Regions from separate parts of the Kosakonia sp. MUSA4 genome, predicted to be linked through region 3. Evidence: riboswitches for the same ligand, from Rfam matches in the RefSeq annotation. Region 3 holds a riboswitch; each other region holds the start of a gene.
The links. A riboswitch is a leader RNA that binds a small molecule or an ion and turns the genes downstream of it on or off. The one in region 3 is predicted to bind thiamine pyrophosphate.
Positions count from the first base shown of each region.

Region 1: it holds a riboswitch for thiamine pyrophosphate, as region 3 does, so the genes downstream of both, thiB (thiamine ABC transporter substrate binding subunit) here and thiM (hydroxyethylthiazole kinase) in region 3, are expected to answer to the same signal.
Region 2: it holds a riboswitch for thiamine pyrophosphate, as region 3 does, so the genes downstream of both, thiC (phosphomethylpyrimidine synthase ThiC) here and thiM (hydroxyethylthiazole kinase) in region 3, are expected to answer to the same signal.

Region 1 covers NZ_CP025697.1:615,121-618,398, forward strand. Annotated here, with positions in the region: gene thiP (thiamine/thiamine pyrophosphate ABC transporter permease ThiP) at 1-807, opposite strand, end outside; gene thiB (thiamine ABC transporter substrate binding subunit) at 783-1,766, opposite strand; TPP riboswitch at 1,799-1,899, opposite strand; gene sgrR (HTH-type transcriptional regulator SgrR) at 1,936-3,278, opposite strand, start outside.
Region 2 covers NZ_CP025697.1:5,715,249-5,718,526, reverse strand. Annotated here, with positions in the region: gene hemE (uroporphyrinogen decarboxylase) at 1-95, opposite strand, end outside; gene nudC (NAD(+) diphosphatase) at 134-907, opposite strand; gene rsd (sigma D regulator) at 987-1,490, shown strand; TPP riboswitch at 1,545-1,772, shown strand; gene thiC (phosphomethylpyrimidine synthase ThiC) at 1,855-3,278, shown strand, end outside.
Region 3 covers NZ_CP025697.1:3,468,786-3,472,063, forward strand. Annotated here, with positions in the region: gene thiD (bifunctional hydroxymethylpyrimidine kinase/phosphomethylpyrimidine kinase) at 1-450, opposite strand, end outside; gene thiM (hydroxyethylthiazole kinase) at 447-1,235, opposite strand; TPP riboswitch at 1,273-1,369, opposite strand; gene C0557_RS16410 (hypothetical protein) at 2,002-2,673, opposite strand; gene C0557_RS16415 (methyl-accepting chemotaxis protein) at 3,007-3,278, opposite strand, start outside.

The DNA of each region.
Region 1 (3,278 bases), 2.9 Mb from region 3:
GGCAATGGCTTTACTCATGCGCTGGCTTAATAGCACCAGGCCGAGGCAGCAGATCATCTGCATCAGCGCCAGCAGCGCGGCGCGGGCCGGATCAAAATCGAAACTCAGCGCCTGATAGATCGCCAGCTCAATGGTGGTGGCCTGCGGTCCGCCGCCCAGCGACAGCACCGTAGCGAAGCTGGCGAAACAGAGCATAAAGATCAGCGCTGCGGTTGGTGGAATCTGGCGGCGCAGCCACGGCCATTCGACAAAGCGGAAAAACGCCCAGCCGCGCATGCCTAACTGCGCGGCAAGCTGGCGCTGTTCGCCGGGGATCTGCTCCAGCGCTTGCAGCAGCAACCGCGCCGCCATCGGCAGGTTAAAAAACACATGCGCCAGCAAGATGCCTTGCAGGCCATAGGGTGAGAAATGCCACTCCAGCCCCAAAATATGCCAGAGCGAGGCCAGCCAGCCCTGGCGGCCATACACGCTGAGAATACCGAATACCGCCACCAGCACTGGCAGAATCAGCGTCATAGCGCACAGACGCAGCAGCGCAAGGCGGCCAGGAAAACGCCGTCGGTACAGGGCGCGAGCGAGGAAAATCGCCGGAAAAACGGAGAGCAGGGCAGAGAGAAAGGCCTGCCAGAAGGAGAAACGCACCACATGCCACAGATAGCTGTCGTGCCAGAAGGCCGACAGATCGGTGAGCGGTGCGTTTTGCCACAGCGCCAGAAAGGCGGCCAGCGCCACCGCCACCATCAGCGCGGCGGCGGTGAGGCCGGGAAGCAGCCAGCCGGCAATCAGCGGCTGACGGCGCGTTGCCATGCATTAATCCATGATGCGCGTTGAGCGGCGACTTCTTGCGGCGTGAATTCAAACGAGGTTTGCGGTTTTTGCAGCGTATCAAACCCGGCCGGTAGCGGTACGTTGCTGACCGGGTACATCCAGTTGCCGGTGGCGATGGTGTTCTGGAATGCCGGAGACACCATAAATTTCAAAAATTTTTCTGCCAGCTCCGGCTGCTTGCTGGCGGCAGTGCGGGCGGCAACTTCAACCTGCAAGTAATGCCCTTCGCTGAAATTCGCCGCGGCGTAGTTGTCTTTTTTCTCTTCGATCAGATGGTAGGCGGGTGAGGTGGTGTAGCTCAGCACCAGATCGCTTTCCCCTTTCAGGAACAGACCGTAGGCTTCGCTCCAGCCTTTGGTGACCGTCACCGTTTTGGCTGCCAGCTTCTGCCAGGCGTCCGGCGCTTTGTCGCCGTACACTTTTTGCATCCACAGCAGCAGACCAAGGCCCGGCGTACTGGTGCGGGGATCTTCGTAAATCACGCGCCATTTCTGATCGCTTTCCACCAGTTCTTTCAGGCTTTTCGGCGGGTTTTTCAGTTTGTTTTTATCGTAAACGAAGGCGAACCAGCCGTAGTCGAACGGCACAAAGGTGTCGTTTTTCCAGCCGCCAGGCACGTTGACGGCATCCGTCGCCACGCCACTTTTGGCGAACAGTTTGGTTTGCGATGCCGCTTCCAGCAGATTGTTATCCAGCCCAAGCACCACATCCGCTTTGCTGTTTTTCCCTTCCATACGCAGACGGTTGAGCAGCGAGACGCCATCTTCCAGCGCCACAAATTTCAGCTCGCAGTTGCAGTCGTTTTCAAAGGCTTTTTTCACTGCCGGGCCGGGGCCCCAGTCAGCGGAGAAGGAGTCATAGGTGTAGACGGTGAGTACAGGTTTGGCAAAAACGGGAGCGGCAACCAACAGCAGTAATGACAATGATTTTTTTAACACTTTGCACCTCAAAAAATGGGTGGCAAAGGATTTTGAGAGGCAGCCTCAAATCCCTTCGCCGGCGTTATCCGGATCAGGTTCGACGGGTATTTTCTCAGCACACGCCATTGGCGCAGCACCCCGTTGAGAACGCCGCTATTGTAATGATTTGGTAAAAAATGCGAAAGCGTTATGGATCGGGCGGCGCATACCAGGCCGATTTAAAGTCAAACCAGCCCAGCGTATTCATGCGCAGCCCGCGCATACTGCGTTGCCCCTGGATCCTTAGCCAGTGGTGGATTAACGGCACCATCGCTTTACTGGCCAGCAACTGCTGAGACCAGGCGGCGAGGTTCATCTTTCCAGCGCGCCACTCGGTGGCGGCGGCTTGCCAGTCGATTGGAATACAGTGCTGCAACAACGGCACTTCATACAGGTTGGCAAAGACCGAGAAGTTGAGCGGCAGGGTAAAGTTGGCGCTGTTAAGCCACAGATCGCTGGCCGCTTCACCCCGGTGCCACTCGGCGTACTCCACCCTTTGTACGTGAAGTTTTACCCCCTGTTCTGCCAGTAAATCACTCATGATGCGTGAGAGCGCCTCGTGCTCGTTGTGTTCGCGGTAGAAGGTGAGCGTCAACGATTCCAGCCCGGCAGGCTTCTCGCCGACGCCGGGACGGGCATGATGCCAGCGCGGCAGCAGGCCGTAGGCCGGGAACCAGTAACGTTGATAACGTTCGTCGGCATGCCATAACAGGCTGGCGGGGGAGAGGATCTGGCTTACCCACTCTCTGACCGCCGGGCTGGCGCCGCGGCTGGATCGCGCGTCAAACAGCAGATAGTAGCAGCCCTCTTCCAGGCGGCTTTCGACCGCTTTTTCATCGCCGGTCGGCCCTTCCAGCGTCAGCCCGCAGGTTGGGTCGTCGCTGAGATCCGGCAGCATCCAGACATTCACTTCATCAATCAGGGCGCGGAAGCCGAAATAGTCATCAAAGGCGTGAATCTTCAATTGGTTATTGGTATTGCGCACCACGGCATACGGGCCGGTGCCAATCGGCTGGCTGGCGAAATGGGGCTGGGCGTTCCACTCCTGCGGCAGGATCATGGAGGGTACATGCCCCATCAGCCAGGGGAGCCAGTTATCCGGCTGCCAGAGATGAATATCCAGCGTCCAGGGGGTTGGAGAGACGACCTCGCGGATATGCGAATAGAGCGGCAGGGCGGTCGCCCGTTGCAGGGAAGCAATCACATCGTTCATTTCCAGCTCGCGGCCGTTATGAAAGTGGATGCCTGGGCGTAAATAAAAACGCCAGTGTAAAGGGGAAATCGCCTTCCAGTGATGAGCGATATCCGCTTCCAGTTCCCCATTTTCCTCATTTATGCGCGTCAACGCGCTGAAGATTTGCCGCGCCATATGGGTTTCGGAGCGTCGCAACGGCGTGCCCGGCAGCAGATTGCGCAGCGGACGATAATAGAGCACGCGCAGAATATGCCGCCCCTGGCGAAAGGTTCGTCCAAGATGGGAGACCAGCATCT
Region 2 (3,278 bases), 2.2 Mb from region 3:
TAGCGGCCAGCCTGGCGCATCATCCATACTGGCGTCATGTCTACGGGCTGGCGCTGGAGCGCGCGCAGGTAACGATCGTTTTTCAGTTCGGTCATTGTCATTTCCTTAAGCGTCAGACCGTTATTGTATCACGTCATTGATCGTCTGCCCGACACATCGCCACGGTGTCTTCGATCAGGCGACGCGCCACTGTGCCCGGCGGCGGCAGTAGCGGCAAGGCGTCATAGCGATACCAGCCTGCATCTAACAGTTCTTTCGGATCGATATGAATTTCACCGCTGTCATACTCCGCCATAAAGGCCGTCATCAGCGATTGCGGGAAGGGCCATGGCTGTGAGGTGACATAACGCAGGTTCTTCACCTTGATGCCGCTCTCTTCCATCACTTCACGCGCCACCGCCTGCTCCAGCGTTTCGCCAACTTCAACAAACCCGGCAAGCACAGTGTAGATGCCATTGCGATGACGGGTATGTTGCGCCAGCAGGATGCTGTCGTCGCGGCGAATCGCGACAATAATGCAGGGGGCAATTTGCGGATAATAACGTTCCCGGCAGTGGTCGCAGAGCATCGCCCACTCGGTTTTGCTCGGGTGCATGGTGTGCCCGCAATAACCGCAAAACTGATGCGAGCGATAAAACTCGGCCAGTTGCACGCCGCGCCCGGCTAACTGGAAAAGACCGACATCTTGATCGATCAGCAGCCGCACGGAGCCCATATCATGCCGACGATTCTGACGAACCATCCACACCGGTTCGCCCTGCCATTCCCCAATGTGGAGCGCGCTTTGACCCACAAGTTCGAAATTTCCTGGCTGACCATGTGGTAATTCTCCACCGGGCAACCATAATTTTTGTTCATGGCTCACGATCCACCAGCCACGATCGGATGCTTCAATAATACGTACCATTGCACTACCTTAGCTTCACTGGCATGTTATTAACATTATTATTACATTTTTCTGAACTTACATATTTGCGGAGCCATTTATGCTAAACCAGTTAGAAAGCCTGACAGAGCGCGTTGGAGGAAGTAACAAACTTGTCGACCACTGGCTACTTGTTCGTAAGCAACTTCTTGTTTCTTACTACAATCTGGTTGGCATTAAACCTGGCAAAGGATCGTACATGCAGCTCAATGAAAAAGCGCTGGACGATTTTTGCCACAATCTGGTGGATTACCTCTCCGCTGGCCATTTCAATATTTATGAACGTATCATCAGCGAAATGGAAGGTGCCAACCCACTTTTAGCCGCCACGCAACTTTATCCGCAACTTGAAGCCAATACCGTGGAGCTTATGAATTACTATGACTCCAGCCTGGAAAACGCCATTGATGACGACAACTGTCTGGAGTTCCAACAGGCGCTATCGGATATCGGCGAAGCGCTTGCCGCCCGCTTTATGCTGGAAGATAAGTTGATTGTGCTGGCCTTTGATAACGACCTCAATGTGAGCGCCAACGACGAAAGCGGAATGGCGCGCCCCGCTTGAGTTCTTAAACATTAACGCGTAGTTTAAAAAGCAGTCCCCCGTTTTCGGACGGGGTTTTTCTTGTCGGAGTGCCTATATTTCCACAAAATCATTCGCGATGCGTCGAGGCGGCAAGTTCGTGAATCCCCAGGAGCTTACATCAAGTAAGTGACTGGGGTGAGCGAACGCAGCCAACAAAGAGGCAGCGTGAAGGATGAAGGGGAAAAGGCTGAGACCGTTAATTCGGGATCCGCGGAACCTGATCGGGTTAAGACCTGCGAAGGGAACAAGAGTAATCCATTCACAACGACCACCCTCACGGGCGGTTTGCTGCCATTACTCCATCCGTCGTCTGACAAGCCATCTCATAATTATGGAATGAGCTATGTCTGCAAAAACTGTTACACGCCGTGAACAACGCGCCCAGGCGCAACACTTCATTGATACGCTGGAAGGCACCGCTTTCCCCAATTCGCAACGCATTTACATCACCGGTTCGCAGCCGGATATCCGCGTGCCCATGCGTGAAATCCAGCTTAGCCCGACGCTTATCGGCGGCACCAAAGCGCAGCCGCAATATGAAGAAAACGAGGCCGTGCCGGTATATGACACCTCCGGCCCGTATGGCGATCCGGCTGTCGCCATTGATGTACAACAGGGGCTGGCAAAGCTGCGTGCACCGTGGATAACCGCCCGCAACGACACTGAAACGCTCGATGAACGCAGCTCCGCGTACACCAAAGAGCGGCTGGCCGATGACGGCCTCGATGAACTGCGTTTTAGCGGTTTGCTGACACCGCAACGCGCCAAAGCGGGCCGCTGCGTGACCCAGTTGCACTATGCCCGCCAGGGGATCGTGACGCCGGAAATGGAATTTATCGCTATCCGTGAAAACATGGGCCGCGAGCGCATCCGCAGCGAAGTGCTGCGCAGACAGCATCCGGGCGAAGGTTTTGGCGCGCGCCTGCCGGAAAATATCACGCCGGAATTTGTCCGCGATGAAGTGGCGGCCGGTCGCGCCATTATTCCCGCCAATATTAACCACCCGGAATCGGAACCGATGATTATCGGTCGTAACTTCCTGGTTAAAGTGAACGCCAATATCGGCAACTCGGCGGTCACCTCGTCCATCGAAGAAGAGGTGGAAAAACTGGTCTGGTCAACCCGCTGGGGCGCGGACACGGTGATGGATCTCTCCACCGGGCGTTATATCCATGAAACCCGCGAATGGATCCTGCGTAACAGCCCGGTGCCGATCGGCACCGTACCGATCTATCAGGCGCTGGAGAAGGTCAACGGGATCGCCGAAGATCTGAACTGGCAGGCGTTTCGCGACACGCTGCTGGAGCAGGCGGAACAAGGGGTGGATTACTTCACCATTCACGCGGGCGTATTGCTGCGTTATGTGCCGATGACCGCCCGCCGTCTGACCGGCATTGTATCGCGCGGCGGTTCGATTATGGCGAAATGGTGCCTTTCCCATCATCAGGAGAACTTCCTCTACACCCACTTCCGCGAAATCTGCGAGATCTGCGCCGCCTACGACGTTGCATTGTCGCTGGGCGACGGCCTGCGTCCGGGTTCCATTCAGGACGCCAACGACGAAGCGCAATTTGCGGAACTGCACACGCTGGGCGAGCTGACCAAAATCGCCTGGGAGTATGACGTACAGGTGATGATTGAAGGCCCGGGACATGTGCCGATGCAGATGATCCGCCGCAATATGACCGAGGAACTGGAGCACTGCCACGAAGCGCCGTTCTACACGCTTGGACCGCTCACCACGGATATCGCACCGGGTTATGACCA
Region 3 (3,278 bases):
CGGCGCGTCAAGCAGCGCCGCGGCCTCCGGCAGATTGGGCGTAATAAGTGAAACCTGCGGCAGTAAATGCTGACGCAGCGCCGACACGGCGGAGGGCGACAGCAGCGGGTCGCCGCTCTTGGCGAGCATTACCGTATCCAGCACCACATTACGCACCTGATAGCGGCGCAGGCGCTCCGCCACCGCTTCGACGATATCGGTTTCCGCCAGCATGCCGATTTTGGTGGTATCGATACGTACATCGCTGAGCACCGAGTCGAGCTGCGCGGCGACAAAATCTGGTTCGATACGGTACACCGACTGCACGCCGCGGGTGTTTTGCGCCACCAGCGCGGTGATCACCGAACAGCCGTAAGCGCCGAGCGCCGAGAAGGTTTTTAAATCGGCCTGAATTCCCGCGCCGCCGCTGGGATCGGTACCGGCGATGGTCAACGCATTGATTCGCTTCATAACGCGCCCTCCCCGCCGAGTGTGTAGAGCGCGTCGAGAAACGCGGGCGTAAAGCTGCCCGGCCCGTTGCTGTTCGCTACCGCCAGGCTGCCCGCCAGCCCGAACCAGGCGCAGGCAGCGGCCACATTCGCCAGGCGATCGCCTTGCAGTGCGCAACTGGCGGCGACTACGGCGGATAATGCGCAACCGGTGCCGACAACCCGCGTCATCAGCACATCACCACCCGCGACCATCAGTGTACGACGGCCATCAGTGACGTAGTCCACTTCGCCGGTAACGGCCACCACCGCACCGGTTTGCCGCGCCAGCGCCTGCGCCGCGGGCAACGCATTGCTGGCGGTATCAGTGGTATCGACACCGCGCCCGCCTGCGCTCGCTCCCGCGAGAGCCAGAATTTCAGAGGCATTGCCGCGGATCGCCGCCGGATGCAGGGCAAGCAGTTGCTGACAAAATTGCGTACGAAAAGTGAGTGCGCCAACGGCAACAGGATCGAGCGTCCAGGGTTTGCCCGCCGCATTTGCGCTTTCAGCGGCCGCCAGCATCGCGTCGGCCCGCTCGCGGGTTAAGGTACCCACGTTAATCAACAGCGCATCGGCAATCGCGCTGAATTGCTGCGCCTCGTCGCGATCAATCACCATGGCCGGTGACGCGCCAAGCGCCAACAGCACATTGGCGGTAAAGGTTTGTACAACATCATTGGTCATACAGTGAACAAGCGGGGAATGGCGGCGGAATTGCTGTAAGGCATGTGCGGTTTGCGCACGATCGAGCAGGTCAGGTTGCATGGTTTCGCTCCTGCCAGGCCGTGAAAGAAGTGATGGCCCGACAGGCATCTGACTTCCCTACGCTGGCATTATCCAGATCAGGTAATACGGGTATTTCTCAGCCTTCACAAAGAAGGGCACCCCGAGTCATTTACTAAAAAATCAAAAACTTGCGATTAATGCTCTCATTAATCCCTGTTCAGGATCATGCCAGCGGGAAGACAAAGACACAACCCTTATAAAAAAGCATATGCCTCGCATCGCAACCCATGCTGACACGCTCACGTCACAACGACAGCTTCACCGGCTAATCTGCTTTTCAATAAGCAGGTGCAAGCCATGAGAATTTAATGATTTCAGAGCGGTAAAATATACAACAGCGATACTGACGGGCAGTCTGACACGTTGACTTTCGTGGCTACTGAAATCACAGGTATGTTTCTCTACCCCGTAAAGAACGGTTTTTTACTGCCTGGCAGGAAAGGAATACGGTGATGTGGTCAGTGTCTATACAAAACCCGAAACGAATTTTTTATAATTATGTTGTGCTGCTCCCGGTTATCAATCGTATTGATTAAAGCTAAATCAGTTAACTTTTTTAATTACCCTGCTAAGGAAATGGGTGTCGTATAACACCCATCTGGCTGAGCCTGTTCCCATTTACCACTGTAAAAACCCGCAACTTCAGAGTGGACATCATTTGTTGGATACTTCACTCAGCGGGTTTATACATTATATATCCACGGGTATCACGTTGGGTAACGAGTAACCACGCTCTTTATACTCTTTAGCCGATCTGCGATTTCTTGAATATTTTCTTTTCATTATATTCAACAATGCTTCTTTTCGTTAAATGATAAAAAGCCGATAAAACAAACCCCAGCATTAACGATAACATTATGCATATCCCTGCCTTGTATTTCTTACTAACTTCACCCTTACTGAGAAAGATAAAATCCTTTTCCTTTGAATAATCAAGCTTTGTAATAAAGGCTATTTTTGTATAGAGTTCAGTGCCATTCATCTCATTGTTTTTATTATCATCAATTATTCTTTTATATGCTTGATAATCCTGGATATACCAGGCACTGATTTTTTGATATATCGCTTTAATGGCAGCATCAGCAACCGGTTTTTCTGAAACTGTACCTCTCCAGATGAGATTAATTACTTTTGTTCTTTCATCTGGCTGAATGGTAAATCTGTCACTATTGTCTTTGATAATGGATTCAATGAAATTCGACTTGCAATCAAAATCAGTATCACAATTAATAATCATACTGGGAGCATCACTGTTTATTTTTACCTCATAATTGATATCTACTTTATCTTTTTCAACCCACAAAAAAATAATTGCTAAAATCAGCGCTACCGCCATTGATAAAATGATGCTTTTACTTTTCTTTTTTATAAAGAAAAGCAACTCCAGTAAATCTATCTCTGTCGTTTCATTTTTCATGTTTACATCACCACATTAATCAACAAGTATATTAAACAAACAAAAGTAACTGCTAAAAAACCGAAGAACAGCTTGGCTGGAATCGTATATTTCATTTTGTTATGTAATAGGGAAAAGGATAGTCTACTGCTTATCAGATCGTAGGAAAACTCCTAATTTTCATTGTTTCGCACTTTTTTCATGCGGTGTGACTGTTGCTTCACCCAGCCCAGCCTTACCAGCCTCCCCGCTCCCTTTCAAACGCCTTGCGTTGCTGGAACCGGAACGCAAAATCACCTTTCTCGACCATAAAAAAAGAGGCAGGCCGAAGCCTGCCTGACACCGTTTCAGTCCTCAGTTAAGTTTGAAGACGGCAACGGCCTGTTTAAGGAGTTGCGACTGCTCTTTCAGCGAATGTGCCGCAGCAGAGGCTTCCTCAACAAGTGCGGCGTTCTGCTGGGTAACGGAATCCATTTGCGCGACAGCAATATTGATCTGCTCAATACCGCGGCTTTGCTCATTGGTTGAGAGATCAATCTCCGACATCAGTTCGGACACCTGTTTAACGGAAGCGATAATGCGCTTCATGCTTTCGCCTGCTCGCTCCACCCTTTCGCTGCCAAGCT